2 regions of the Mesorhizobium kamtschaticum genome follow, and region 2 is predicted to be linked to the other one. Evidence: predicted binding sites of a transcription regulator. Region 2 holds the regulator's gene; the other holds the start of a gene.
What was found. The regulator PhoB, encoded in region 2, activates phosphate uptake and scavenging genes when phosphate is short. The targets are predictions, from matches to a motif close to TGTCATNNANCTGTCAT.
Positions count from the first base shown of each region.

Region 1: a site for PhoB is predicted at 11,117-11,133, ahead of AC0V7N_RS19730 (esterase-like activity of phytase family protein). Genes of this name have one in related genera too.

Region 1 is NZ_CM149691.1:3,989,398-4,004,400, forward strand. Features, by position in the region: gene AC0V7N_RS19670 (50S ribosomal protein L11 methyltransferase) at 1-431, opposite strand, end outside; gene AC0V7N_RS19675 (SCO family protein) at 442-1,020, opposite strand; gene AC0V7N_RS19680 (CreA family protein) at 1,209-1,727, shown strand; gene AC0V7N_RS19685 (ClpX C4-type zinc finger protein) at 1,808-2,107, shown strand; gene AC0V7N_RS19690 (transferase hexapeptide repeat family protein) at 2,182-2,823, shown strand; gene AC0V7N_RS19695 (low affinity iron permease family protein) at 3,141-3,578, shown strand; gene AC0V7N_RS19700 (SDR family NAD(P)-dependent oxidoreductase) at 3,702-4,568, opposite strand; gene AC0V7N_RS19705 (hypothetical protein) at 4,739-5,020, shown strand; gene AC0V7N_RS19710 (TMEM175 family protein) at 5,035-5,610, opposite strand; gene AC0V7N_RS19715 (MFS transporter) at 5,760-6,968, shown strand; gene AC0V7N_RS19720 (MATE family efflux transporter) at 7,012-8,484, opposite strand; gene AC0V7N_RS19725 (L,D-transpeptidase) at 8,676-9,467, shown strand; gene AC0V7N_RS19730 (esterase-like activity of phytase family protein) at 9,540-11,003, opposite strand; gene AC0V7N_RS19735 (GcvT family protein) at 11,298-13,709, shown strand; gene AC0V7N_RS19740 (trimethylamine methyltransferase family protein) at 13,722-15,003, shown strand, end outside.
Region 2 is NZ_CM149691.1:1,785,552-1,800,554, reverse strand. Features, by position in the region: gene AC0V7N_RS08845 (CHASE domain-containing protein) at 1-1,617, opposite strand, end outside; gene AC0V7N_RS08840 (ATP-binding cassette domain-containing protein) at 1,769-2,581, opposite strand; gene AC0V7N_RS08835 (sugar ABC transporter permease) at 2,595-3,947, opposite strand; gene xylF (D-xylose ABC transporter substrate-binding protein) at 4,090-5,130, opposite strand; gene AC0V7N_RS08825 (ROK family protein) at 5,401-6,645, shown strand; gene AC0V7N_RS08820 (DUF6881 domain-containing protein) at 6,661-7,005, shown strand; gene phoB (phosphate regulon transcriptional regulator PhoB) at 7,021-7,710, opposite strand; gene phoU (phosphate signaling complex protein PhoU) at 7,730-8,437, opposite strand; gene pstB (phosphate ABC transporter ATP-binding protein PstB) at 8,463-9,266, opposite strand; gene pstA (phosphate ABC transporter permease PstA) at 9,263-10,114, opposite strand; gene pstC (phosphate ABC transporter permease subunit PstC) at 10,118-11,101, opposite strand; gene pstS (phosphate ABC transporter substrate-binding protein PstS) at 11,168-12,223, opposite strand; gene AC0V7N_RS08785 (PAS domain-containing protein) at 12,753-15,003, opposite strand, start outside.

The sequences.
Region 1 (15,003 bases), 2.2 Mb from region 2:
TTCTCCAGCATTTCGAGGCAGCCGGCGGTGGTGCCGTGATGGCCGGTGCCGAAGGCGAGCCCGGCTTCGATCTCGATGGCGAGTTCGCCGCTGTGGCGCTTCGTGCGATCATGCCCGCCGTGGACGAAGAAACGGCCGGCGCGCACCGGCTTCAGGCCTTCCAGAGAGTGGACGACCCAGTCGATGTCGGGCAGCGCCTCGCGCTCGATCGGCTTCGACAGAGCGAGGCCGGCGAGAACGTCCTTCATCCGCGCCTCGACAGCATCGACGTCGCCATCGGTATAAAGCGAGACTTCGTGGATATCCTGGTCCTCGTCGACCTCGATCACGGCGATCGGCAGGCCTTCATCCTCGAAGGCCATTTCGAGCGTCGCGAAGACGCGCTCCGCCTCGATCTTTCCGGTGGTGAAATGGAGCCGCGTCTGGGTCATCGAGTCAGTATCAACCCTTGGCCGCGAGGCGCTTCAGCTTTTCGACTGCGGTGCTGGCGCTTTCGCCATAGGCGATCGTGCCGGCAAAGTCGCCCTTGGCGTTGAGCAGCAGCACCGAGGCCGTGTGATCCATCGTGTAGTCGCCGTCGCCGGTGTCGACCTTCTTCCAGTAGATGCCAAACGACTTGGCCATGGCATGGACCTTGTCCGGGTCGCCCGTAATGCCGATGATGCGGTCGGAGAAGTTGCTGACATAGGCGTTCATCACCGCCGGCGTATCACGCTCCGGGTCGACCGAGACGAAATAGGCATGCAAGGTCTTGCCGTCGTCGCCGAGCGTCTTCAGCCAGCCGGAGAGTTCGAACAGCGTGGTCGGGCAGACTTCCGGGCAATGGGTAAAGCCGAAGAAGACGACGCTGGGCTGCCCACGGAAGGCGGCTTCGGTGATCGGTGCGCCTTTCTGGTCGACCAAAGTGAAGGGGGCGCCGAATGGTTCGCCGCCATAATGGCCGCGATACCAGTCGAAGCTCAGCCAGCCGATGCCGGCCGCCATAAGGACGAGAATGCCGACCAGGATAGAACGCATCATCAGAAAAGTCCGTTTGCAGAAATCATCGCGCCGGCTCGATGCCGCGCCGGTGCGACACTCTTAGCGGTTCGGGCCTGCGCAGGCAAAGTGCCGCGATGCCGCAACCGCGGTGGTGTTGACGCTTGTGCTTGCAAAGCCGCACAACGCGTCCCACCTGAGACCGGCAACTCGAACCGCAGGAGGCTCCTTTGCTCGAACTGATTGGGCGCGAACGGATTGGTCGAAAACTGATCGGCGGCGCCGTGGCCGCGTGCGTCATGCTGGGCGCTGGCAATGCCGTCGCCGAGGAAGTCGGCAAGGTCGGCGTCGACTGGCTCGGCAATGACATCATCGTCGAGGCGATCAAGGACCCGAAGGTGGAGGGCGTGACCTGCCACGTTTCCTATTTCGATCGCGGCATCATCGATCGCCTGCACAAGGGCAACTGGTTCGAGGATCCCTCCGATTCCTCGATCTCCTGCCGTCAGACTGGGCCGATCACCATCGGCGACATCGACATGAGCGAGGGCGGCGAAGAGGTTTTCAAGCAAGGCATCAGCCTGATCTGGAAGAAGCAGGTGGTGAACCGCATCTACGACAAGACCAACGAGACGTTGATCTATCTCTCGCATTCGCGCCAGGTGCAGAACGGCTCGGCCAAAATGTCGGTCACCACCGTGCCGCTGTACGGCCAGAGCGTGGTGTGGACCAACGGCAAGCCGAAATAGGCTGGGCGATTGGTCCCCGATAGGGCACCACTAAGTTGGAGACAGAAGCTGGCTCTTTACGTCATGCTTGAGGAGACCCGATGATTTCCCCACCGCCCCGGAGCCGGCCTCAGACAATTGCATGTGACTTCTGCGGCGCGAAATATGACGACGTCAGAAAATTCTTTGCCGGTCATGCCAGATACAGCTGCGAGAAATGTATTGCCCCTGCATTCAAAGGCAGCCTTTGCCTGTTTGGGACACCTAGCTCAATGACTTTCGTGTGCTCGGTATGTGAGTTCCAGAATGATGGAAAGAGGCGGTTTGTAGCTGAAAAGGTCTCATTTATTTGCGACGAATGCGTCAGCGTCGCAACCGAGCGGCTGGGCACTATAAGTTGAGCTTCCGTAATAGGCGAAGCTATGCGTTGGGACCCCGGCTTGCGGGACCAATCGTCCGGGGGTAAAGCCCCCCGATGGACCGTTCCGAAAACCTCGTCCTGAAAGATCCCGAGCCGCGCATCCATCCGACCGCGGAGTTGAAGGCGTGCAAGCTTGGCCGCTACGCCTCGATCGGCGAGCGGGTGGTGCTGCGCGACGTCAGCGTCGGCGACTTCTCCTATTTCGAGCGCCATTCGGAAGCCATCTACACAAGCATCGGCAAATTCTGCTCGATCGCCGCCAACAGCCGCATCAATGCGCTGGAGCATCCGATCGAAAGGCTGACCCAGCACAAGGTCAGCTATCGGCCGAACGAGTATTTCCGCTGGCTGGGTGTCGATGCGGCATTCCGCGAGCGGCGGCAGTCGAAAGCCGTGAGCATTGGCCATGACGTCTGGGTCGGCCACGGCGCGGTGGTCATGCCTGGCATCACCATCGGCAATGGCGCCGTCATCGGCGCCAATGCGGTGGTGACGCAGGACGTGCCGTCCTACTCGATCGTCGCCGGCGTGCCGGCAAAGCCGCTGCGGCCGCGCTTTGCCCCTGACATAGCGGCGCGGATCGAAGCGCTCGCCTGGTGGGATTGGCCGGTCGATAAACTCGCCAGGGCGGTTCCCGACATCCAGGCCATGCCGATCGGGGCCTTCCTCGATCGCTGGGAAAACGACGCCGTTTAGAGCAATTCCAGGAAAAGTGTGATGTCTTGGACCGGTCGGCGCTTTCGGGACCCGTGCTCCGCCCTCATCAGACTGAAACCCCTTCCGCCATGCGGGGGTGGCGCAGCGGAAGGGGCTGGAGGTAAACCGCTGTGAAGCGGAAGGAGCAGGCTCTCTTGCCTGCACGGTTACTATGACATTAAACCGATAAGGTGTGTTTTCTGACGCATACTCGCTTTGCGTGTATTCAATTGTGCCTGACGTATTTCCAGCCGGCGGGAACCTGAGACGGTCGCCGGTTGTTTCTCATCGCCGCAGCCATTGAGAGATATCGACAGATGGAAAAGCTTTTCACCAGGATCGCCAACTGGGTCGCCCACATAACCGGCCTGCCGCTGACATTCGTCGGTTGCTGCCTGATCATCGTCGTCTGGGCGGTGAGCGGGCCGTTCTTCGGTTTCTCGGACACCTGGCAATTGGTGATCAACACCGGCACGACCATCATCACCTTTCTGATGGTGTTCCTGATCCAGAACACCCAGAACCGCGACGGCGCCGCGATCCAGGCCAAGCTCGATGAGTTGATCCGGGTCAGCGAGGGCCACAACCATTTCATCGGCATCGAGCACCTGACCGAATCCGAGGTCGAGGAGATCCGCGACAAGTGCGAGCGGGCAGCGAAGCGGCATGACCAGCGGCATGATCGAGAAGATCGCCACCATGGCGGCGAAAAAGGTCGTGACGCAGAAGCGTCCCTCAAAAAGAACGCGGCGTAAGCGCCTCAGATTGAACGAGAAATCAACCTCAGGGTCCTGCCTGTTCTTGTTTGAGCGTGACCTGATCCGAAAACCGGTTCCTGTCCTCGAGGTAGGTCCGAAGACATGCTTTCGAGGCGACGCTCATTGCTTCACGAAGGCCGCGAAAGCATCCTTGTGATCGGGATGCCAGCGCGACAGAGCAGGCCGGTTTTCGATGATGTCGCCGATCGCCCAAGCCATGCGTTTCTCGTCCAGCGGCCGCGCTACATCATTGTCCGGGCACAGGATGTAGAAGTCGCCCCTGACCAGGGATTCCAGCATGAAATCAACGACCTGCTCGCCGGTCCAGGCGCCAGCCGGCTTTTCCGTCGCGCCTTCGGTGAGGCCGGTATAGGTGAGGCCGGGGATCAGCAGATGCGCCGAGAGGCGGGCGCCCGGCTCGTTGCGCAGTGCATGCGCCAGGCCTTCGGTGAATGTCTTCACGCCGGCCTTGGAGACATTGTAGGCCAGGTTGCCGGGCGGCGTGGTAATGCCTTGCTTGGAGCCGGTGTTGATGACCAGGCCTGGCCTGGCCGACGCCAGCATGCGCGGCGCGAAGGCTTCGACGCCATGCACGACGCCCCAGAAATTGATGTCGAGCAGCCGTTTCCAGGCATCGCGGTTTTCCCACGGCTTTCCGGGATTGTCGCCGACGCCGGCATTGTTCATCAACAGCGAGACCTCGCCGAAGGCGCCGAATGCCCGATCGGCGAGACGATCGACCTCATCGGCCTTCGACACGTCTGACGCAACGGCAAGCACGGCGTCGTCGCCGGCAATGGCCGAGATCGCCCGGGAGGCATCGTCAAGGCGGGTGCCGCCAATGTCGGCGAGCACGATCTTCATGCCCATGAGCGCAAGCCGCTTGGCGGCTGCCAGACCGATGCCGCTGGCGGCTCCGGTGATGACGGCGGTGTTGCCTTTGCCAAGCGCGGGCAGGGCGGTCTGGATTTCGGCGTCGGTGATCATGAGCAACGGTGTCCTTTTCTCGATGGCGCCGAACTTAGCGCTCGAACGGGCTTGCGCAAGCCTCCGTCAACACGTGTTCGGGTTGACCACTCCGGTCGAGGCTGCGCATGTTGCTTGGGCACTGCCGGGGCAAAAGGAGCCTTTTGCCTGGGCAAAATGGAGATCTTCGATTGACGGACTGGGTTGTAATTCTGAAGGAGCAGACCGCCACCGGCGACCAGATGGGGCGCGAGGTGCCGCAGATGCTGGCCAACCCCGATATCAGCGAAGCGCAGGTCAAGACACTGTTCGCCGCGCTGGAAAAACAGGCCGAGTTCGTCGAGAAACTGCGCATGGCGCTGGAGAAATTCGGCCATGATTTCTCGATCATCAAGGCAGCCGAACGGTTGGAGGAGCGCTACGCCGACCTTGCGGCTTCAGTGGCGGAAAAGCTGAAGGCGATGCGCAAATAGGGCTATTCCTGGCGTTATTTTTCGAGAACGCGCGAAAAGCGCGTATCCGGCACAAGCCAGACCAGGGCGACGGCAACGTAGAGGCCCACACTGACCCACCGGTTGAGGAAGGCCAGCGCAACGGCTGCGATATAGACGGCGAGCGAAAGCCTTCCCTTGCGGTCATTGCCAATTGCCTTGGCAAAGGCGGTATCCTGACCATGCAGCCGGTGCAGCGCCAGGACCAGGATGGCATAGGCGGTCGCGCACAGTGCGAGGTCGACGCCATAGACCGCGACCGGGACCGTGGCGAAATGGTTCTCGCCCATGAAAGCAGTCGTTACGGGCATCAAGGACAGCCAGAACAACAGGTGCAGGTTCGCCCAAAGGACCCGGCCGTCGACGCGCTGCACGGTGTGGAACATGTTGTGCAGATTGTTCCAGTAGATGCCGACATTGATGAAGGACAGTACATAGCAGAGGAAGACCGGCCATTGCGGCAGCAGCGCCGAAATGTCCTCGCCCTCAGGCACCTTCAGGTCCAGCACCATGATGGTGATGATGATGGCCACCACGCCATCGGTGAATGCCTCGACCCTGCCTTTGCCCATGGATTCTCCCCTTACCAATCCGGTCGAAGGTAAGAGAGGATTTCGCCCAGCGCCATGGGCGAACTTCAACTTGGCAGGAGTGAATTCAGGCGGGGAACGCATGCCTCGCAAAGCCGTTGGTGATGAGATCCCCCGACCAAGATGTCGAAATGACCGCTCACAGCATCGTCCTGACACGTAACAACGAATTCGACGGCGCTGCGGCAAGGGCGGTCGTCGCTGCCATGATCGCGGTCTTGTTTGCCGGCAGCACGGCACTGACGCCGCTCTACATCATCTACAAGCAGGCGTTCGGCTTCTCCCAGATCACGCTGACCCTGATCTACGCCGTGTATGTGATCGGCAATCTCGCGGCGCTTTTGATGTTCGGCGGCGTGTCGGATCTAGTCGGCCGTCGTCCGGCTGCCTTGGCGGCGATGGCTGTGGCCGTGGTCAGCACGTTGCTTTTTCTGTTCGCCGAAAATGTTGCGTGGCTCGACGCCGCGCGGATTCTGATGGGTCTGGCGATCGGCGTCGGTACCGGAACCGGCACGGCATGGCTGACCGAACTGATCGCGACCAGCGACAAGTCGCGTGCCGCCACGATCGCCACCAGCACCAATTTCCTGGGTCTCGGACTTGGCGCGCTGGGAGCGGGCCTGCTGGCCGAATATGCGCCATGGCCGCTCAGGCTGACCTTCGTTGTCAATCTGGCTGTGCTTGTCCTGGTCACCCTATTGATCCTGCGCACGCGCGAGACCGTTTCACGACCAGGGAAACTGGCTGATATTTCGATGCGGCCCAGGCTTTCCGTGCCTGGCAACGTCCGAGCCCGCTTCGTGGCGCCTGCGGTGACCGGCTTCGGTGCCATGGCACTGGTCGGTTTCTATGCGGCACTTGCGCCGAGCATCCTGGCGCAGCAGCTCAAGGTGACCAACCATGCCGCAGCCGGCGCGGTGTTCTTCGAACTCACAATCGTGGCCGCCGTGACCATTCTGGCGACGACGCGGCTCTCAAGCCGTGTCACCATGTTTGCGGCGCTGGTCTTGATCATCCCCACCGTTGGATTGATTGTGGCGGCACAATTCTTCGGCTCGATGGCCATCATGATCATCGCCACTGCCTGCTGCGGCTTGGCGTCGGCGCTTGGCTATCGCGGCGGTTTGCAAGTGGTCAACCAGATTGCGCCTGCCGACAGGCGCGCCGAGGTGGTGTCGGCCTTTTTCATCTGCTGTTTTTGTGGCAACGCGCTGCCGGTCATCGGTATCGGCATTCTGTCGAATTGGACCACCGCAACGACGGCAAGCCTGGCCTTTGCCTGCATGATCACGGTCTTTTCCCTGGTGGCGCTCGCTTTTGGCGCGAAGCATGCGCGATAGATCGCCGACAGTTCGGCGTCGCCGGCGTCAATGAAGTCGGCTTTCAGCCGTTCGGCGTTTCCGGCGCCATGTTGGCGCGCCCGCGCGGCACGCCAAGCCCGGTGTCCGGCGGCTCGCCGGCGGCCGGCCTGTTCTCGATCATGTGCAAGCTGCGCCAGCCGCCGAAGCGGTAATAGGCCGCGGCCAGAACCAGCGAGGTGATCGAGCCGGCCGGGAAACTCCACCACAGCGCTTCCTCGCCGATCACGCCGCGCATGAAATAGGCAAAGCCGGTGCGCACGATGAGCACCGAGATCACCAGGATGATCAGTGGCGGCATCACCGCACCGGTGGCACGTACGGTGGCGAACAGCACGATGGTGATGCCGAACAGGATGAACGACCAGGACGCAACAGAGTTGATGTGGGCGGCGATATCGATCGCAGCACTGTCGCTGCTCAGGAACAGGCTGAGGATCGAGCGGTCGAAGAGCCACAGCAGCGCGACCAGGGCGCCGGTCAGGACAAGGTTGAAGCCGACGCCGGAGGCGGCGATGCGGCCGATCCGATCCCAGCGGCCGGCGCCGACATTCTGCGCTGCCATCGAGGAGACCGCTGCACCGATGGCCAGCGCCGGCATCTGGATGTAGGTCCACAACTGCGCGGCGATGCCGTAGGCGGCGGCGACCTGTGAGCCGTAGGCATTGACGATGCCCATCACGGTCAGTGCCGCCGCCGAGATGACGATCATCTGCAGGCCCATCGGCACGCCCTTGAAGACGATTATGCGCAGCAAAGCCGGATCGGGCCGCAGCAGAGCGAGATTGGCGCCGGCCAGCCGCAACGGATGCTTGCGTACATAGAGCACGACAAGAATGGCGATGACGCTCACCGTCTGGCCGATCAGCGTCGAAGTGGCGGAGCCCGCAATTCCGAGTTCCGGGAAGGGTCCGATGCCGCGGATGAGCAGCGGGTTGAGCACGATATCGAGGACCACCGCCAGCGCCATGAAGAAGAAGGGCGTGCGCGAATCGCCGGCACCGCGCAGCACGGTCATGACGAAGGACAGAAGATTCATCATCGGCACGGCGACGAAGATGATGCGCAGATAGGAACGCGCCAGCGGCAAGGCGTCTGCGGGTGTGCCAAGCGTGTTGAGAATGGCGTCGACCCAGATCCAGCCGCAGACGGCGAAGACAATGGAGACGAGGAAGAAGAAGGTGGCGCTGGTGCCGACAATGCGGCGGGCCTCGGGCAGGTCACGGGCGCCGACCGACTGCGCCACCAGGATGGTCGCCGCCATGCCGATGCCGAACACCGTGCCCAGGATCAGGAACAGGACGAGGTTGGCGTTGGAGGTGGCGGTCAGCGCCGATTCACCGAGGAAGCGGCCGACCCAGACGGCATTGATCGACCCGTTGAGCGACTGCAGCACGTTGGAGCCCAGCACCGGCAAGGCAAACAGCAGCAGCGTGCGCGGGATCGGGCCGCTGGTGAGGTCGCCGGTGCGCCGGCGCGTGGGCATTTTTTCGGTCATGGCTGAAGGCCTGTCTCAAGTCCGGTCCGTGATGATTGCCGATTCAACGAGACAGGTCGATGCTGCGCCGGAAAATTCCGCCTGACGTATGTTGATCTAATCATGTTCTCAAAGTTCCCGGAATGGGATATTGATCCCGGGGGCGTGGGGCCCGCATTGCTTACCAGATCTTATGAATAGCCGGGGGGATTATGTCCGATATTACGCTGTTTTCCGAGCGCCTGAACCGGCGTGCGTTTCTTGGTGCGTCCGCCTTGGGCGCGGCCGCCGTGGCTGTTTCAGGATGCACCACGACGGAGGTGGTGACGCCGCCGCCAGTGGCCTCGGCGCCGCCCGAGCCTGCGCTCGGCGATACCGCAACAATGTATACCGCGCGCACCGATGAGGGCTTTCAGCTGCCGGCCATCCCAGTGGCCAAGCTCGATCCGAAGTTCGTGCGCCAGATCGTGGCCGATCCGACCGGTGAAAAACCCGGCACGATCGTCGTCGATGTCTCCGAGCACTTCCTCTATCTGGTGCGCGATGGCGGCAAGGCCATCCGTTACGGCGTCAGCCTCGGCAAGGCCGGCTTCGGCTGGACCGGCAGCGCCGTGATCCAGGCGCGGAAGAAGTGGCCGGTGTGGACGCCGCCGCCGGAAATGATCAAGCGCCGGCCGGAACTGGCGAAATTCAAGGACGGCATGCCGCCCGGCCCGCAGAGCCCGCTCGGCGCCCGCGCGCTCTATCTCTTCCGCGATGGCAAGGACACGATGTACCGGCTGCACGGCACGCCGGAGTGGGATTCCATCGGCAAGAACGCATCGTCGGGCTGCGTGCGCTTCATGAACCAGGACATCATCGACCTCTACAGCCGCGTCAACGGCCCCGCCCAGGTTTTCGTGCGTCCCAATTTGTCGGCTGCCGGCAAGATCATGGCGGTGTCGAGCCGGACGGCCGAGCCGATCGATGCGGGCGTGCCGAAGGATGCGGAGTTCTTGAAGTAGCCTTCACAATCGATGGTTCGACCGGGCTAAAACAGGCGGACGAGCCAAGCGCGCCCGCCTTTTTGTCTGCGACTACTTCTTGGCGAGGCCGGGAAGCGTGACCTGATAGACCAGGAACACGGTGTCGACATTGGCGCCGTCATCGGCCTTGTAGGCGGCGCCGACCTGGAAGCCGTCCTGGGCCAGGAAGTCGTTGTCATTGGCGACGAACAGGAAGTAATCGTCGGGCAGTTTCGGGTCGAGCACGCTGGCCAGCGACATCGCTTCCCACTTTTCCGAGAGGTTGTTGTGGTCGTTCGGCGCGCCATTGTGCAGGCCGAAGCGATTGAGCTGCGCATTGTCGTTGATGTCGATGAACGGCGTCAGCTTGGCCGGCGTCACCGACGGATCGAGCACGCCCTTGGGGGCGACCGGCTTGTCGGCGGCATCGAAGGCGCCGCCGGCGATGTCGGTCGCGGTCGAAACGTCGACGACGAAGATCTGGCGCAGAAGTGAGGTGTCACCCTTCACCCCTTGTCCGTTGCCGCTGTCGCGCGCCAGCATCAGGAACGCCGTGTCAGACAGCGCCACGATCTCGCTTTGCGCGGCGACCTTGGTCTTGCCCTTGGCATCCTTGAACACCGGCAGCGGCACGACATATTCATGCGCCAGCTTGAGATGGGCGAGGTCGGAGGCGTCATAGACCAGCGCCCGTGTGTTCTGCCGGGTCGAACCCGAATCGCCGCCATCCTGGCGGGTCGCCGACTGCAGCACGGCGATCAGGAACTTGCCGTCCGGCGTCATCGCCATGCCTTCCAGGCCCTGGTTGTTCTGGCGGCCGGTATCGGGATCCTTCGGATCGGGCTCGGCAGCACCTGGACCAGGATTGTCCGAGGAGAAATTCGGAGCGCCCTTGCGCGTCGGTACGAGGGCCGCCGGCGGCTGGGTCGCCGACAGCAGGCGGCCTTGCGCCGAGAACCGATAGATATTGGGACCATATTCGTCGGAGATGAACATCGAGCCGTCGGGCAGCCGCACGATCGCCTCGTTGTCGAGGGCGAGCTTGCCATTGGTGGCGGCGGGTAGCATCGGCATGTCGCCGGCGGCGGCGCGCACATCCGACAGCGGATCGAGGCCGGTGGCGTCGGCGCCCTTGTCGTCGGTCAGAAGCATGGTGTCGGCAAGCGTCGCCTTGACTTCAGTCTGCTCCTGGCCGGCGGTGCCTGGTGCCGCCGGGGTGAATTCGATGCCGATGGTGTTGATGCGCGGCCGGTAATCGGTGGTGCCGGCGACATTGTAGCCGCGATCCGGCAGCAGCCAGAGCGACCCTTTGTAGGTGCCCGCATCATGCGTCCAGCCAGCAGTGTCGATCGCCATGCCGGAGCCCGAGCCGAACGTCTCGCCGAACTTGTCGCGCTGGGCGGCCGGGATGCGGCCGACGCCGACCAGGCCCTTGTTGACAAGGGCGGTCGCTGTGCTGTCGGCGAGCGCCGGCGTCAAGGCGGTGAACAGGGCCAGCGCGACGCCGAGCGAGGCGGTTCGGTAAAGCTGTTTCATGGATATCCTCTTGTGACGGATGTGCCGGAGCGGCCGAAGAACGAAAAAGCTGAAAGAGGCGGCACATCGATGATGCCGCGCGCCGCCCCCGCAAAGCGGTCTACGGCGCGAACATGATGCTTGCGTGACAGCGCGGCATGCAGGTCAGCCGGCTTGTTCGCACGCCGAGAAAAACACGCGTCGGACGCAAGAATTGATCATCCCCTCGTATCCGTTCGGGTGCCCAAGCACAGCACTAGACACTTATGTCCAGTGCGTATATGGTGCGGCTTCTGACAGACCGGGAGGGAAGCCTTGAAGTCGCACTACCGCGCAGTGGTTATCGGGGGTGGGGTGGTCGGCGCTTCGGTGCTCTACCATCTGACGCGGTTCGGCTGGTCTGACGTGGCGCTGATCGAGCGTGCCGAACTGACCGCCGGTTCGACCTGGCATGCGGCGGCGGGTTTCCATGCGCTCAACGCCGATCCCAATGTCGCGGCGCTGCAGGATTACACCATCAACCTCTACCGCGAGATCGAGGCTGAATCCGGCCAGAATATCGGCCTGCACATGACTGGTGGCGTCAACATCGCCAGCGATCCCCAGCGCTGGGAATGGCTGAAATCGGCCTGGGCGGTGTTCCAGTCAGTCGGCATCGAAACCGCCCGGCTGGTGACACCCGACGAGATCAAGGAAATCTGCCCGATCGTCGACGTCACCGGCGTGCTCGGCGGCCTGCATGATGCCAACGAAGGCCATCTCGACCCCTACGGCACGACACATGCCTATGCCGGTGCCGCGAAGAAGCGCGGCGCCGATATCATCCTGCGCAACCGCGTCGTCGAGCTGAAGGCGCGCGCCGACGGCCACTGGGACGTCATCACCGAGCAGGGCACCATCGTTGCCGAGCATGTCGTCAATGCCGGCGGGCTGTGGGCCAAGCAGCTCGGCCGCATGGCCGGTGTCGACTTGCCGGTGACGCCGATGGAGCACCACTATTTCATCACCGAGGACATTCCGGAGATCGCGGCACTGGACCGGGAGATCGGTATCGCCGTCGATCTGGACGGGTTTTCCTATCTCAGGCAGGAGCGCAAGGGCGTGCTGCTCGGCGTCTACGAGCAGAACCCGAAGCACTGGAACATGGATGGCGCGCCATGGGACTACGGCATCGAGCTGATCCCGGAAGACATAGACCGCATCAGCCCGGAGCTCGCCAAGGCACATGAGCGCTTTCCCTGCCTGGCGACAGCCGGCATCCGCAAATGGGTCAACGGTGCCTTCACCTTTACCCCCGACGGCAATCCGATCGTCGGACCGGTGCGCGGCCTGAAAAATTACTGGGTCGCCTGTGGCGTCATGGCCGGCTTCAGCCAGGGCGGTGGCGTCGGCAAATCGCTGGCCGAATGGATGATTTACGGCGAGCCGCAGGCCGATATCTTCGGCATGGACATTGCCCGCTACGGCGCCTTTGCCGCCAACCGGGAATATCTCAAGCAGACGACGCGGCAATTCTATTCACGCCGCTTCGTCATGAGCTTTCCCAATGAGCGGCTGCCGGCGGGCAGGCCCTTGAAACGCCCCGGCGCCTATGACGGCATGAGTGCGGCGGGCTGCGAATGGACGGCATCGTGGGGGCTGGAAATCCCGGCCTATTTCGCGCCGATGGGTTTTCGCGAGAACACCACGCTCAAGCGTTCCAATGCCTTCGATATCGTCGGCGACGAGGCGTTGCAGGTCCGGCGTGCCGCCGGCCTCGTCGATATCTCGGCCTACGCACGCTATGCGGTGTCGGGGCCAAGCGCCGAGGCATGGCTTGACCGGCTGCTTGCCTGCAAGCTGCCGAAAGCTGGAAAGGCGGGGTTGGCGCCGATGCTCGGGCCGGACGGGCGGCTGAAGGGCGACCTCACCGTGATCAACTGGGGCAGCAGTGACTATTGGCTGATGGGCTCCTACTATCTCAGGGAATTCCACATGCGCTGGTTCGAGAGCCACGCGGCGGAAGGTGTTGCCGTCACTGACATTTCCGACGCGATGAGCGGCTTCCTGCTGACCGGGCCGAACGCGCGGAAAATCCTCGAACGCGCCACGCATCAGGACGTCTCGGCCGCGGCATTGCCGTTCATGGCCTGCGGCGCGTTCGACATCGGCATGGTGCGGGCGCGGGTCGCCCGCCTCTCCATCGCTGGAGAACTCGGCTTCGAGATCAGTTGCCCGGTGGCCACGCATGCCACACTGCGCGACACGCTGCTTGCCGCCGGCGAGGATATTGGCCTGGCCGAGATCGGTTACTATGCGCTGAATGCGCTCAGGCTGGAGAAAAGCTTCGGCATCTGGTCGCGCGAATTCACGCAGGGCTACACGCCACGCCAGACCGGCCTCGACCGCTTCATCGCCTTCGACAAGGGCGATTTCGTCGGCCGCGAGGCGGCGCTCAAGGAGCGCGATGCCGGCACCTCGCAACGGATCGTGACGCTGGAGATCGATGCGCATGACGCCGACGCCAGCGGCTTCGAGCCGGTCTGGCGCGACGGCCGCCGCGTCGGCTTCGTTACTTCGGGCGGATTTGGCTACACGATCGGCAAGAGCGTCGCGCTGGCGTTGGTGGACGACGATTTTGCCGAGGAGGGGACGGCGCTTTCGGTGCACATTGTCGGCGTCGAACGGCCGGCGCGGATCATCGCGGCCTCGCCCTACGATCCCTCGGGCAAGGCGATGCGGCAATGAGGAGGATTTTCGATGGTCGATGACGCGGCACGAGACAGCAGGCGCGAACGCCGGCGCGGACGCACGGGCGAGGCCGGCAGCGAGAGCAGCCGCCGGCCCAATTACCGGTCGCTGAAGAACCCGTTCCTGCCGCAGCCGATCTTTTCGGACGATCAGGTGGCAGCCATCCACGACACGGCGCTGCGCGTGCTGGAAGAACTCGGCATCAAGGTGCTGCTGCCGCAGGCACGAGAGGTTTTCGCCAGCGCCGGCGCCCTGGTCGACCCGGACACCGACATGGTGCGCATCGGCCGCGACATGGTGGTGGCGGCGTTGGCCTCGGCGCCGAAGTCGATCCACGCGCAAGCTGGCGACCGTTCGCGCGACCTGACGCTGGAACTCGGGTCGATGACTTTCCTGGCTGGATGCGGCGCGCCGAACGTCACCGATCTCGAACGTGGCCGCCGGCCGGGTACGCTGGCCGATTTCGAGGACCTTCTGCGGCTGGTGCAGCATTTCGACGTGCTGCACATGCTTGGCCCCTGCATCGAGCCGCAGGATGTCGACAACCGCCTTCGCCACTATGCCGTCAACCGCGCGCAGCTGACGCTGTCCGACAAGTTTCCGTTCGTCTTCGCGCGCGGCACGCCGCAGGTCGAGGATGGTTTCGAGATGATCCGGCTGGCGCGCGGCCTGTCGCAGGACGAATTCCTGGCGAACGCCCATTGCTACACGGTGATCAACACCAACTCGCCGCGCCAGCTCGACATTCCGATGGCGCAAGGCATCATCGATTTCGCCAAGGCTGGCCAGGTCTCCGTCATCACGCCGTTCTGCCTGGCCGGTGCGATGGCGCCGATCACGGTCGCCGGCGCTCTGGCGCTGCAGCATGCCGAAGCGCTGGCGGGCCTGACGCTGGCGCAGATCGTGCGGCCCGGCGCACCGGTCGTCTACGGTTCCTTCTCCTCCAATGTCGACATGAAATCCGGAGCGCCGGCCTTCGGCACGCCGGAGCATGTCAAGGCGACGCTGGGCGCCGGCCAGCTGGCGCGCTTCACCGGACTGCCCTGGCGGTCCGGCGGCGGCAGTGCAGCCAACATCTCGGACGCGCAGGCAGCACACGAAACGCAGTTCGCGCTGTGGGGCTCGGTGCTGGCCGGCGCAACGATGTGCATCCATGCCGCCGGCTGGCTGGAAGGTGGCTTGAGCGTCTCCTTCGAGAAGATGATCACCGATATCGAGGCGCTGCAGACGGTCGCCGAACTCTGCGCCGCGACGCCCGGCGACGACGATTCTATCGGCTTCGAGGCGATCG
Region 2 (15,003 bases):
TTCCACCTTCAGACCATCCGCCTGATAATCGCGCTTGATCGTGCCGCGCAGTTCGCGCGTGACATTGAGGTCGATCAGCTTGGTGCCGAATCCGGTCTCGGCCGGCGCCTCGACTTTCTTCTTTCCGGCCTCTCGCCAGTTCAGCGCCAGCGTCCGCTCGCGCCCACGCCCTTCCACCGACCAGTCGACCTTGAGCGCCCAATCACTCCTGAGCGAATTGGCGGAATTGCCGGCTTCGCCATATTTCAGCGCATTGGTTGCCAGTTCATGGAAGGTCAGGCCAAGCGCCTGCGTCGTGGTCTCGTCGAGCAGCACCTCCGGCCCGGACAGGAGACCCTCGGGCAAGTCCTTGCCGAACACCTGGCCTAGCTCGATGCGCAGGAGATCGGCGAGATCGGCCTTCTGCCAGCGCGAGCGCGTCAGCATGTCCTGGGAGGCCGCCATCGCCTGCAGCCTCGCCGAGAAGGATGCCGAAAACTCGCTGACGTCGGTCGCCCGCGAAGCCGTCTGCCGCGCGATCGCCAGCACCCTGGTGATCGAATTCTTGATGCGATGCTTCATCTCCTGCAGCATCAGGTCCTTTTCGAGCAAGCTCCTTTCGGTCGTCTCGTGCAGGCGCGATGCCGCCTCATAGGCCCGCTCCTGATAGCGCGCCACCAGCGCGATGGCGCCCGCCGCCAGCAGGCCGAACAGCCCCAGCATCACCGGAATGGCGCGCGACGACGGCTGCGAGAAGGCGCTGGTCGGCCTGAACAGCACGATCCACGGCCTGCCGGCCACCGTGATCTTGCGGGTGACCAGCAACCGGTCGCCAAAGGATGAAGCCGGCGGCGTCTCCGACCGGAACAAGAGGTCGTCGCTGTTCACCGCGCCGTCATAGATCTCGGTGTTGACCGGCAGCAGCGGCGCACGGCTGAGTGCGATCTGGAACAGGTCGCGGGCCCGGAAGGCCGCGTAGAGAAAGCCCGCGGTCGAGGATCGCGATGCGTTGATAACCTCCGGAGCGGTTTCGACATTGAGCCGCACAAAGACCAGGAAGCCGGTAAAGGTCTGTGTCGCACCCGTGCCCTCGCCCAGCTGCACCAGCCCGCTCGCGTGCTGCTGGTCGTCGGCCATTGCCTTCTCGATCGCCGCGCGCCGCACCGGTTCGCTGAACATGTCGTAGCCGATGGCGGCCTGGTTGGACGGATCCAGCGGCTCGAAGAGCATGATGGGCGCGCGCCAGGGCTGTGTCGTGTCCGGATAGACCGGATGGCTGGCGCCAAAATCGTGGAGGATGTCGCGTTCGACCGCCGCCTCGTCGCCCGTCTTGACGAGCCCGAGGAAGCCAATGCCGCGCAGGCCGGCGAAATTGTTGTCGACATCCAGCGCGTTGAAGAACGCCTTGAACTCGCTCTGGGAGATGTCGCCATTGCGGGCGTCGAACAGCGCCTGTGTCGATCGCAAAAGCGACAAATGCAGGTCGATCCGGCTCTCGATCCTGTTGAGGGCGTCGTCGGCAGCCGCTTCGAACTTGATGCGGGAGGCTTCCTGCGTCGCGAAATAGGCGAACCCCGCCATGGTCATGCTGATCAGCGCAACGGCGATGAACGCGACAATCGGAAAGAGTTTCTTCAACGGATGATGCGGTCCATGAGCAATACCGGACCTTTATGGGCAAGTCGCCGGGCCAACACAATGGCAAGGCCAAGCCATCGCGATCACTGGCATATCACGTGACCGGCAACCGGCCATGCCTGATCAGCCCATACCGGGCCGCCGGCAGACCTCAGGCCGCGATCTTCAGCGCGCCCGGCCCGGGAATGGCGCCCGGAGGACATTTGCCCAGGATGATCATGCCGAGCACCTCGTCCTGCGTCACATCGGTGGTGCGTGCGGTGCCGACGACCTGGCCGTTCTTCATGACGCAGACCCGGTCGGCCAGTTCGAACACATCGTGGATGTCGTGGCTGATCAGGAAGATGCCGATACCATCGGATTTGAGCTGCTTGACCAGTTCGCCGACCTGCGCCGTTTCCTGCGGACCAAGGGCTGCCGTCGGCTCGTCCATGATCAGGATACGGGCGTTGAACAGGATCGCGCGTGCAATCGCCACCGATTGCCGCTGGCCGCCAGACAGCTTGATCACCGGCTCCTTGAAGCGCTGGAAGCGCGGATTGAGCCGGCCCATCACCTTGCGTGCCTCGGCCTCCATCGCAACGTCATCGAGCGTGCCCCAGGCGGTCATCAGCTCGCGGCCGAGGAACAGATTGGCGGCAGCGTCGACATTGTCGGCCAAAGCAAGCGTCTGGTAGATCGTCTCGATGCCGTATTTCTTGGCATCGCGCGGATTGGAGATCGAAGCCTCCTCGCCATTGACGAATATCTGGCCGGCATCGCGCTTGTAGGCGCCGGACAGGATCTTGATCAGGGTCGATTTGCCGGCGCCATTATGGCCGAGCAGCGCCATCACCTCACCCGGGAAAAGATCGACGGAGGCATCGTCAACGGCTCGGATACCGCCAAAGGCGATGGAAATGTTGCGCATGTCGACCAGCGGCGTGCCCACGGGGGCGGTTGCGGGAGCGATTTTGTCAGCCATGAACTTTCTCCCCCTAAACGCGCTTGCGGTAAACAGTGTCGAGCCAGACAGCAATGACCAGCACGGCGCCGACGACGATGCTCTGCAGCGGCGAGTCGACGCCGAGCAGCACCATGCCAGACTGCAGCGACTGCATCAAAAGCGCACCGAGCATGGCACCGATGATCGTTCCCGAACCGCCGGCAAGCGAGGTGCCGCCGATGACGGCCGCGGCAATGACAAGCAGCTCATCCAATGTGCCGAGCACGTTGGTCGACGAGTTCTGCCGGGCGGACGAGATCGCGGCGGCGATCGTCGCCAGCACGCCCATGATCATGAACACCTTCATGGTGATCCAGCGCGTGTTGATGCCGGCGAGATTGGCGGCCTCCGGATTGCCGCCGATGGCGAAGACATAGCGGCCGAAACGGGTGCGGCTGGTGACGAAGGTCATGATCAGCCCGACCGCGATCGCCATCAGCACCGGGATGGCAATGCCGTGGGCGATGAACAGGCCGCCTTCGGGAACCGTGATGTTGTTGGCCGCTGCATAGCGGTTCACGATGCCGATCGGCCACGGATAGGAATTGGCGAGCCAGACAGCGCCCATGATGATGGCGCAGGTGACCGCGCCGAGCAGCGTCTCGGCCCAGATCGGGCGCAGCGGAAAGCGGAAACGCTTGCGCTGGACGCGTCCGTTGAACAGGGCAAACACCACCGCCAGGCAGGCGACGATGCCGACGACCCAGCTCCATGTCGCTCCGATCGATCCTGCCGGCCCGCCGCCCATCAGCTGGAAGGTGGCATCCATTGGCGCCACGGTCTGGCCTGACGTGACCCACCAGGCGGCACCGCGCCAGATCAGCAAACCGCCCAGCGTGACGATGAAAGCCGGCACTTCGAGATAGGCGATGATGAAACCTTGAAAGGCGCCGATCAGCAGCCCGAGCGCCAGGCCGATGACCAGTGCCAGAACCCAGATCCACGGATTGCCGAGTTCGAGCCCGACGAACCGCACCAGGAAATGCACCTGAGCAAAGCCCATGACCATGCCGATCACGCCTTCGGCGGAGCCGACGGACAGGTCGATGTTGCGCATGACGATGACCAGCACCATGCCGCAGGCCATGATGGCGACGGCGGATGTCTGCACCGACAGGTTCCACAGATTGCGCGGCGTGAGAAAGGTGCGGCTGTCGAAATCGAGCGGATTGACGCCGAGACGCAGGCTGGAAATCACGTGCAGCCCGATCCAGATGATCAGCAGCGCGCCGACCATGCCGAGCATGCGGGTATCGATTTCGGTTGCCTTCAGGAACCGCGCCAGCGCGCCGAGTTCCGACGCACGCGCGGTGTCGGCCTGCGGGTTGGACGTCGTATCGGTCATGATTTCCTCCCACCGGCTTGCCGTCTGACGCGGATGCCGAGACCAGCCTAGAAGCTATCCGCGCGATGCGGAAACACAAATCTTTTTGAGAAAACGCCGCGGCTTTGGGCCGCGGCGTTTTCATTGCTTCAAACGGTCAAGCTCAGTTGCAGGCCGCGACGCTGCCGGCGGCGACGCCCGCGCAGACTTCGTCCTTCTTGATCCAGCCGGCGTCGATGACGACTTTGAGATTGTCCTTGGTGATGGCGACCGGGGTCAGGAACAGCGACTTGACGGTGTTGCCACCAGGCGTCGTGAAGTCCTTGACGCCGGCGATGTCGGTCATCTTCTTGCCATCGGCCAGCTGCGAGGCGATCTCGGCGGCGTTCTTGCCGAGTTCGCGCGCGTCCTTCCACACCGACACGGTCTGGGTGCCGAGAGCGATGCGGTTCAGCGCGGCATGGTCGCCGTCCTGGCCCGACACCGGCACGGTGCCGGCGAGCCCCTGCGCCGTCAGCGCCGCGACAACGCCACCGGCTGTGCCGTCATTGGCGGCGACCACGGCATCGACCTTATTGTCGTTGGCGGTCAGGAACTGCTCCATGTTCTTCTGGGCGTTGGCGGGCAGCCAGCCGTCCGTATAGGCCTCACCGACATTCTTGATCTTGCCGCTGTCGATGGCCGCCTTGAGCACTTCCATCGAGCCCGAGAACAGGAAATCGGCGTTCGGATCGGCACCCGAGCCCTTGATGAAGACATAGTTGCCTTCCGGCTTGGCCTTGAACACCGCAGCCGCCTGCAAGCGGCCGACTTCCTTGTTGTCGAAGGTCAGATAGAAGACGTCCTTGTTCTCGATCAAGCGGTCATAGCCGACGACCGGAATGCCTTCGTCCAGCGCCTTCTGCACGGCCGGGCCGATGGCCGAGGCATCCTGCGCCAGGATGATCAGCGAATTGGCGCCCTGCGAGATCAGGCTTTCGACATCGGTAAGCTGCTTGCCGGGATTGGACTGCGCATCGGCGGAGATGTACTTGTCGCCGGCGGCCTCGATCGCCTTCTTCATGGCGGCTTCGTCGGTCTTCCAGCGCTCTTCCTGGAAGTTGGACCACGAGACGCCGATGACCTTGTCCTTCGCCTGCGCGACCGACACAAGCGTCAGCGACATGGCGACACCCGCCAGGATGGCGGCTGTGAATCTCTTCATGATATTCCTCCCTGCGCCGAGTATGGCGCGACCAAACTGGCCCGAAGGCCGGCACAGAGGCTCTATTTTTTCGAGCCTCGAAAAAACACTGATCCAACACCGGAACGCTGTCAACAACGATTCTGATGGATTTTGATGCCCTTGTGAATTTTTTTCGAGCCTCGGAATAAATAAATGACAGGACGGGCCGCTTCTGCCAGTATTTGACCGTGTCGTCGGCAGCGTTCGAGGGGCCGGAGGAACCGCGGCGACCAGGAGGATGTGGGAAAGATGTCGGTCGGAATCCGCCACGACGATCTGCGCCGGCGCAACCGCGCCATGGTGATTACGGCCGTGCGCCGGGCCGGTCGGCCCTCGCGCACCGAGATCGCAGCGACCACCGGCCTCAGCCATTCGACCATATCGGCGATCTCTTCCGACCTGATCGGCGAAGGCATACTGGCCGAGAGCAAGCCGAGCGAGGCCGGCGCACTGAAACGCGGCAGGCCGCAGGTCGGCCTCGGCCTCAATCCGGAGGCCGCGGCTGTCATGACCGTGGTGCTGTCGCTGAATTTCCTCTCCGTCGCCGTCATCGACTATGCCGGCCAGGTGGTATCAGAGGAACAGCGCCGGCTGGACACGCTGACCATGTCGCGCGAAGCGCTGATCGGCGAATGCGTCGCCATCGTACGGCGGCGCCTCGACGATCCCGATATCGACGTGCGCAGCGTCGCTCGCATCGCGCTGGCGATCCAGGGCATCACCGACACCGAGGCCCGGGCGATGCTCTGGTCGCCGATCACGCCGCAGACCGACATCGCCTTCGCCGACATACTCGAAGCCGAGTTCCGCATCCCCGCCACCATGGAGAACGACTGCAACATGATGGCGGTGGCGCTGCGCTGGCGCGATCCCGAGCGCTACCGCGACGACTTCATCGCCATCCTTCTGTCGCACGGCATCGGCATGGGCCTGGTGCTGAAGGGCGAGCTGTTCACCGGCACTCATTCCTCGGGCGGCGAGTTCGGCCACATGATCCACCGGCCAGGCGGCGCGCTCTGCCGCTGCGGGCGCCGCGGCTGCGTCGAGGCCTATGCCGGCAACTATGCCATCTGGCGCAACGCCAGGCAGCTCAGTGAGGACACCGAGCCGGTCGCCGACGTCAGCGACACGCAGATGCGGGCACTCGCCGCCACCGCAAGGGAAAGAGACGGACCTGAGCGCGAAGCCTACCGCAAGGCCGGCGAGGCACTGGGCTATGGCCTCGGCAGCCTGTTCGCGCTGATCGATCCCGCACCCGTCGCCATGGTCGGCGTCAGTGCCGCCGCCTTCGACCTGATCGAGCCGGCATTGCGCGAGGCCATCGCCCAGACCGCCGGCGGCCAGCACTCGAAATCGATTTCCTTCGACACCGAACCGAACGAACTGCCGCTGATCCGCGAGGGCTGCGCCATGCGTGCGCTGACCTTCGTCGACCAGGAGATTTTCGCACCGGGCGTGCAGGCACGAGCTGGCGCCGGAAAGAGCGTGGCCTGAGCACGACCGATGTCCATGATGAAGAGCTACAAGAACCGACTTGGCGTGACATATTACCTGCCGGACTTCGGCCCTCCCGTTCACTGGCTCATGAATGTCTCGTCCGGAGACCCGGATCTGCCAGTCGTGTACTATTTCGAATGCGATGCTGAGAACCTTGGTTGTCGGGCAATCCACGTATACGCCGATGGTCGCGTGCTCCTCGCATATCCCGGAGGCCTCAACGGCGATCACCTGCCCGAAGGGGAACTGCCGACAGTAGAAGAGGTCGAGCAAGGTGACTGGCAAGTCCGCGAGATCACCAAAGCTGAATTCGACGCGCTTTGGGCTGCGCTGTCTCGCCTGGAAGGCACCGAGTGAACCCCAGACCGCCGTCTAATCTTCCCGAATAGCGTAGCCCGCACCGCGGATGGTGCGGATGACGTCCGGCATGCGGCCATTGTTGACCGCCTTGCGCAGCCGGCCGACATGCACGTCCACCGTGCGCTCGTCGATGTAGATCGTCTCGCCCCAGACATTGTCGAGCAGCTGGCTGCGCGAGAACACGCGGCCGGGATGGCGCATCATGAATTCGAGCAGACGGAATTCGGTCGGCCCGAGCCGGATCTCGCTCTTCTTGCGATAGACCCGGTGCGATTCACGGTCGAGCACGATGTCGCCGACCTTGAGCACACTGGACAGAACTTCCGGCTTGGCGCGGCGCAGCAGCGCCTTGACGCGAGCCATGAATTCCGGCGTCGAGAACGGCTTGACCAGATAGTCGTCGGCGCCGGTGGAGAGCCCACGTACGCGGTCGCTTTCTTCACCCCGCGCGGTCAGCATGATGATCGGCAGCCGCTCGGTCTCGGGCCGCATCCGCAGGCGCCGACAGAGTTCGATGCCGGACACCGCCGGCACCATCCAGTCGAGCACCAGAAGGTCGGGCACGTTCTCCTGCAGGCGGATTTCAGCCTCGTCGCCGCGCGGCACCACCTCCACCTGGTAGCCTTCGGATTCAAGATTGTAACGGAGCAGCACCCCCAGCGGCTCCTCATCCTCCACCACCATAATGCGTGGCGCGATCATCGATTGGTCACCTCTTGCGTCAGGCCGCGGGCGCCGACATCGCCGTCTCGTCCTGCTTGGGACGATTAGCGGGCAACTGCGTGCCGGTCAGGACATAGTAGGCGTTTTCGGCAATGTTGGTCACGTGGTCGCCGATGCGTTCGAGATTCTTGGCGCAGAACAGCAGATGCGTGCAAGCCGTGATGTTGCGCGGATCCTCCATCATGTAGGTCAGCAGTTCGCGGAAGACGGAGGTGTATTTGACGTCGATGCGTTCGTCGTCGGCGCGCAGCTTCGCCAGTGCCGCGGCATCGCGCGCCGCATACTCTTCGATCACGCCCTGCACCTGGATCAGCACCAGCTGTGCCATAGCGTCGATGGAATGCGACAGGTCGCGCGGCGTGGCGCTGAGACCGACGGTGCCGACGCGCTTGGCGATGTTCTTGGCAAGGTCGCCAATGCGCTCGAGATCGCCAGCCATGCGGATCGAGCCGACGACATGACGCAGATCGTCGGCCATTGGCTGGCGCTTGGCGATCAGCGTGATGGCGCGGTCGTCGAGTTCGCGCTGGCGCGCGTCCATGATGGCATCGTCGGAGACCACGCGCTGTGCCAGCGCATTGTCGGAATTCAGCAGCGCCTTGGTGGCGCCACCGACCATCGAGCCGGCTAGATCGCCCATGTCGCTGATCAGCCTGCTGATCTGTCCGAGATCCTCGTCGAAGGCTGCGACTGTGTGTTCGGCCATGATCCTGGTCCTCGTATGCGTGAGATCAGCCGAAGCGGCCGGTGATGTAGTCTTGCGTGCGCTTCTCGCGAGGCGACGTGAAGATCTTCTCGGTTTTGTCGAACTCGACCAGTTCGCCCAGATACATGAAAGCAGTCTGCTTCGAGACGCGCGCCGCCTGCTGCATGTTGTGGGTGACGATGACGATCGTGTAGTCGGCCTGCAGCTCGTCGATCAGCTCCTCGATCTTGGCGGTCGACAGCGGGTCGAGCGCCGAGGCCGGCTCGTCGAGCAGGATGACTTCCGGCTTCACGGCCACGGTACGGGCGATGCACAGCCGCTGCTGCTGCCCGCCTGACAGGCTGAGGCCGCTGGCATTGAGCTTGTCCTTGACCTCGTTCCACAGGGCTGCGCGCTTCAGCGCCTGCTCAACGCGGCCGTCCATCTCGGCCTTGCTGATCTTCTCATAGAGCCTGACGCCGAAGGCGATGTTCTCATAGATCGACATCGGGAACGGCGTCGGCTTCTGGAACACCATTCCGATCTTGGTGCGCAGCAGGTTGAGGTCTTGCGAACGGTCGAGAACGTTCTGACCGTCGAGCAGCACCTGGCCCTCGGCGGTCTGCTTGGGATAGAGTTCATAGATGCGGTTGAAGACGCGCAGCAGCGTCGACTTTCCGCAACCCGACGGTCCGATGAAGGCGGTGACACTGCGCTCGGGCAGCGATAGCGTGATATCCTTCAGCGCCTTCGACTGGCCGTAGTAGAAGTTGAGGTTCTTGACCTCGATCTTTACCTTGGCGGCTGCCTCGGCGGCGATCGTCATGTCTGGAGACAACATCTGGCTCATTTGTCCTCTCTGCGTCCGGTCAGGCTGCGCGCAACGATGCTGAGCGCGAGAACCGTCAATGTGATGATGAGTGCGCCAGTCCAGGCCAGCTGCTGCCATTCCTCGTAAGGGCTGAGAGCGAACTGGAAGATGGTGACTGGCAGGCTGGCCATCGGCGCGTTGAGATTGCTCGACCAGAACTGGTTGTTCAGCGCCGTGAAAAGAAGGGGTGCCGTCTCGCCGGAGATGCGGGCGATGGCCAGCAATATGCCGGTGACGATGCCCGACATTGCGGCGCGGTAGGCAACCGACTTGATGACCACCCAGCGCGGCGCACCGATCGCGGTGCCGGCTTCGCGCAAGGCGTTGGGCACCAGGTTGAGCATATCTTCAGTGGTGCGCACGACGACCGGGATGACCAGGATGGCAAGCGCGACGGCGCCGGCGATCGCCGAGAAGTGCCCCATAGGCCGCACCATCAGCTCATAGACGAACAGGCCGATAATGATCGACGGCGCCGACAGAAGGATGTCGTTGATGAAGCGCACCACGGTGGTGAGTTTCGAGAAACGGCCGTATTCAGCCATGTAGGTGCCGGCCAGCACACCGATCGGCGTGCCGACGATGATGCCGATGATGGTCATGACGATGCTGCCGTAGATAGCGTTGAGCAGACCGCCGGCATCGCCGGGCGGCGGCGTCATTTCCGTGAAGACCGCAAGATTGACACCTGAAAGGCCCTTGTAGAGCAGTGCGCCGAGGATGAGCGCCAGCCAGGCAAGGCCGATGCCGGCGGCGGCAACGCACAGCGTCATCATCACGCCATTCTTGCGCTTGCGGCTCTGGTGAAGCGACGTGGCTGTCGACATCGGTCAGGCTCCCGTGCGGGCGTCGATGCGCATCAGCATGTAGCGTGCGATGGCAAGGATCAGGAAAGTGATGACGAACAGGATGAGGCCGAGCGCCACCAGCGAAGAGGTGTAGAGATCGCCGACCGCTTCGGTGAATTCGTTGGCGATGGTCGCGGAGATCGTCGTTGCCGGCGCGAACAGCGAGGTCGAGATGCGGTGCGCGTTGCCGATGACGAATGTCACCGCCATGGTTTCGCCGAGCGCGCGGCCGAGGCCGAGCATGACGCCGCCCATGATGCCGATGCGGGTGTATGGGATGACGACGCGGCGGGTCACTTCCCAGGTCGTGCAGCCAATGCCGTAGGCCGATTCCTTCAATACGGGCGGCACCGTGTCGAAGACGTCCTTGGTGATCGAGGTGATGAACGGCAGCACCATGATGGCCAGGATCATCGACGAGGTCAGCAGGCCGATGCCATAGGGCGGGCCGGCAAACAGGCTGTTGAGGCCAGGTACGCCGTGGAACACGCTGATGATGAAGGGCTGCACGGTCGTCTGCAGGAACGGTGCCAGGACGAACAGGCCCCAGATGCCGTAGATGATTGAAGGGATGCCGGCCAGCAATTCCACCGCCATGCCGATCGGGCGCCGCAGCGGGCGCGGGCAAAGCTCGGTGAGGAAGATGGCGATGCCGATGCCGAGCGGCACGGCGATCAGGATGGCGATGGCTGAGGTGATGATGGTGCCGTAGATCGGCGCCAGGGCACCGAATTTCTCCGTCACCGGGTTCCAGCTCTCGCTGGTCAGGAAGGAGAAACCGAAGGTCGAGAGGGCTTGCCAGGAGCCGGCAAACAGCGAGATCGCAACGCCGCCGAGCAGGACCAGCACCAGGATCGCGGCAGCGCGGGTCATTCCATGGAAGATCGAGTCGGTCAGCGCGAAGCGTCGGACGGTGGCATCGCGCGAACTTCTAACGGCTGGCAAGGCTTCCTGGACAGCGCTCATGTCAAGCTCGGCTCTTTGAGTGAAGGAAAAGGAGCGCCGCAGGGCGCGGCGCTCCTTCAGGGGATGTTACTCGCCGGCGTAGACGGGCTTGCCGTCGGCCTGGATGTCGGCCTTCCACGAAGCCTTGATCAGGTCGACGACGCTGTCGGGGATCGAGACATAGTCGAGCGCCTTGGCGGTTTCCTTGCCGTCCTTGTAGGCCCAGGCAAAGAACTTCAGGGCTTCGCCGGTGGCGGCGGCATCATCCGGAGCCTTGTGGATCAGGACCCAGGTCGAGGCCGCGATCGGCCAGGTGGTGTCGCCGGGCTCGTTGGTGATGATGACGTTGAAGTTCTTGGCAGTCTTGAAGTCGGCATTCGAAGCGGCAGCGCCGAAGGATTCGAGCGACGGCTCGACGACCTTGCCGGCTGCATTCAGCATTTTGGAATACGACAGGTTGTTCTGCTTGGCATAGGCGTATTCGACATAGCCGATGCCGCCGTCCGTCTGCTTGACGGTGTTGGCAACGCCTTCGCTGCCCTTGGCGCCGACGCCCGTGGGCCATTCGACGGCGGTGTCCGAACCAACCTTGTCCTTCCAGTCGGGCGAGAGCTTCACCAGGTAGTTGGTGAAGTTGAAGGTGGTGCCCGAGCCGTCCGAACGATGCACGACGGCGATCGCGGTCGACGGCAGCTTGAGGCTGGGGTTCAGCGCCTTGATCGCGGCATCATCCCAGGTGGTGATGGCGCCGAGATAGATCTGGGCAATCGTCTTGCCGTCGAGAACCAGTTCGCCCGGCTTGACGCCCGTGAGGTTGACGATCGGCACGATGCCGCCCATCACCATCGGGAACTGCACGAGGCCGTTCTTTTCCAGATCGGCATCGGACATCGGCTTGTCGGTGGCGCCGAAAGTCACGGTCTTGGCGATGACCTGCTTGATGCCGCCGCCGGAACCAATCGACTGGTAGTTGAGGCCGATGCCGGTGTCCTTCTTGTAGGTGTCGGCCCACTTGGCGAACACCGGATAGATGAAGGTCGAGCCGGCGCCGGAAAGGTCAGCTGCCATGGCTGCGGAAAGGGTGAAGGTAGACGCTGTAGCCATTGCAATAGCAACGGCCGTCGAGCGGATGAAATGTCTCATGTGGCCTGCTCCTGTTCGGAAGATGGTCTCTCGGCGCCATTCTAACCAGCGCCCGCTGAGGCCAATAGCCTTCGATTATTACAGTCGCATGACAGTTTCATGTCACCCCGGTAACGCGTCGTCGGCGCCTCGAAAGACGACAGCGACCGGTACCAGCGGCATGGTCCGGGTTTACCCTCTGAATCAGTGAGTTGAGCGGTCCCGAGGCTACAGCTCCCGTCGGATTCGACGGGGCTGGCTTTGGCAAAGAAAATCCGGACGGGAGTGCGTTGCTCGAGGCCAGAGCGTGTCGTGGCCGGGCCATCGCCAAAAACAGGTCCGTTGGGGTAGGTTGACGCTGTTCCATACTGGCGGTCGCTGCTCCCGCCCGTAACTGCAAGGGCGGAATTCGATTTTGCTATTGTCCCGGCTGGGCGCCGCCTTTGATATGGTGCGATCGCACCATAGGCATTGCACGCAGGGGTAGCAGCAAATCGGCGATTGATTCCCTCGGCTTGCCTCTTCGGATCCCTGAAACCGGCGGCGGATGCTATCCCGCGTTGCGCCGGACCTGGCTGCCGGCGCCTATCCAGCGCTCGACTTTCTCCAGCAGGGCCCTGGGGCTGATCGGCTTGGGCAGATAGTCGTCCATGCCCGCCTCCAGGCAGCGTTCGCGATCACCCTTGAGCGCATGCGCGGTGACACCGACGATCGGCACATGCGTGCCGGTTTCCTCTTCCAGCCGGCGGATCGCGGCGGTCGCCTCGAGCCCGCTCATCTCCGGCATCGAGACATCCATCAGGATCATGCACGGATTGAGCTTGCCGAAGGCGTCGAGCGCCTTGCGGCCATTGCCGACGATCTCGAAGCCGTAGCCGGTCTCGCCGAGGATCTGGGTGAAGACCATCTGGTTCACTTCGTTGTCCTCGGCCACGAGGATATCCAACCTGTGTCCGCCATCGCCGGTGGCGGGCAGCCGGGGACGAACCGGCGGCGGCTGCAATTGCGCGCGTTGTTCGGACGGCGCCAGCGGTGGCCGCTGGGGGGCAGCGAGCGCCTCGCCTGCGGGCGGCTGCGCGGTGTGGCCGTCCGTGGTGTGGCGATGGCGCTGGATGGTCGCCACCAGCGTTTCCAGAAGCACGGAGGAGCGCGCCGGCTTGATCAGCTGGGCATCGATGCCGAGATCGCGGTAGCTGGTGTTGGCGAGTGACTGGTCGACCGAGGTCAGCATGATGATCGGCGTGTCGGCGAGACCTTCGGTGTTGCGCACGATGCGCGCCATTTCGGCGCCGCTCATCTCGGGCATCTGGTAGTCGAGCACCACGCAATCCACGGCCACGCCATAGGCAGCGGCGGCGATCAGCACCTTCAGGCCCTCGGCGCCGCTCTCGGCCGCACAGGAATCGAACGTCCACGAGACCATCTGCTCGGTCAGGATGGCCCGGTTGACGGCATTGTCGTCGACGATCAGCACGCGTGCGCCCGTCACGTCCACCGGCATGATGCGCTGCCCGTTCTGCTGACCGGCCCTGGGCAGCGTCACGGTGAACCAGAAGGTCGAGCCTTTGCCCTCGGCGCTCTCGACACCGATGGTGCCGCCCATCAGCTCGACCAGCCGTGAGGTGATGGCAAGGCCAAGCCCGGTGCCTTCGTGCCGCCTTGTCGAGGAGGTGTCGACCTGGCTGAATTTTTCGAACACCAGTTTCAGTTTTTCCTCGGGGATGCCGATCCCGGTGTCGGTGACCGAGATCGTCAACCTGGTTCCGGTCGGGACCCTCTCGCCGGTCACGTCGACCAGCACATGGCCCTCATCGGTGAATTTCACCGCATTGCCGACGAGGTTGGTGACGATCTGCCTGATGCGGCCGACATCGCCGATGAACAGGCTTTCGAGCCTCGGCTCGACACGCACGATGAGCTCGAGGTCCTTTTCCTTGGCGCGCGTCGACACCAGCGTCGCCACATCCTCGATCGCCTCGGCAAGGTTGAAGGGCGCCGGATCGAGCACCATCTGGCCGGCATCGATCTTGGAGAAATCCAGGATGTCATTGATGATGGTCAAGAGCGCGTTGCCCGACTTGACGATGATGTCGGTGAACGTCTTCTGCTTCGGATCGAGATTGGATTTAGCCAGGAGTTCCGCCATGCCCAGCACACCGTTCATCGGCGTGCGGATCTCATGGCTCATATTGGCGAGGAATTCCGACTTGGCGCGGTCGGCGAGCACGGCGCGCTGGCGCGCCTCGCTGAGTTCGGCCTCGCGCATCTTCAGTTCCGTGATGTCGGTGGTCGATCCTATCAGGTAAAGCGAACCGTCCGACGCGATCATCGCGCCCTTGCGCGCGAACTGATGCCTGACGCTGCCGTCGGCAAGCCGCACGGTCTCCTCGATCTCCTGGGTGTCGCCGGTGCGCAGCACGGCCAGATCGCCGGCCACGAAAGCCTCGCCGTCCTCCCCGAAAATCTCGATGTCGGTCTTGCCTATCGCAGCTTCCCTGCTGAGACCGGTCAGATCGCACCAGCCCTTGTTGACATAGAACTGCCTGAGATCGGAGCGCTTGGCGTAGATCGACACCGGCACATTGTCGATCAGGCTGCGGAACACCTCGTTCTCGCGCATGCTCTCTTCCAGCGCCCGCTCGCGCGCCTTGACGTCGGTGATGTCGGTGCTGGAACCAACCAGGTGCATCGATCCGTCGATGGCCACCAGCCGGCTCTTGCGCGTCATCAACTGCCGCACCGTGCCGTCGCGATGGGTGACGGGCTCCTCGACCTCGAGGCCCTTGCCGGTTACGACGACC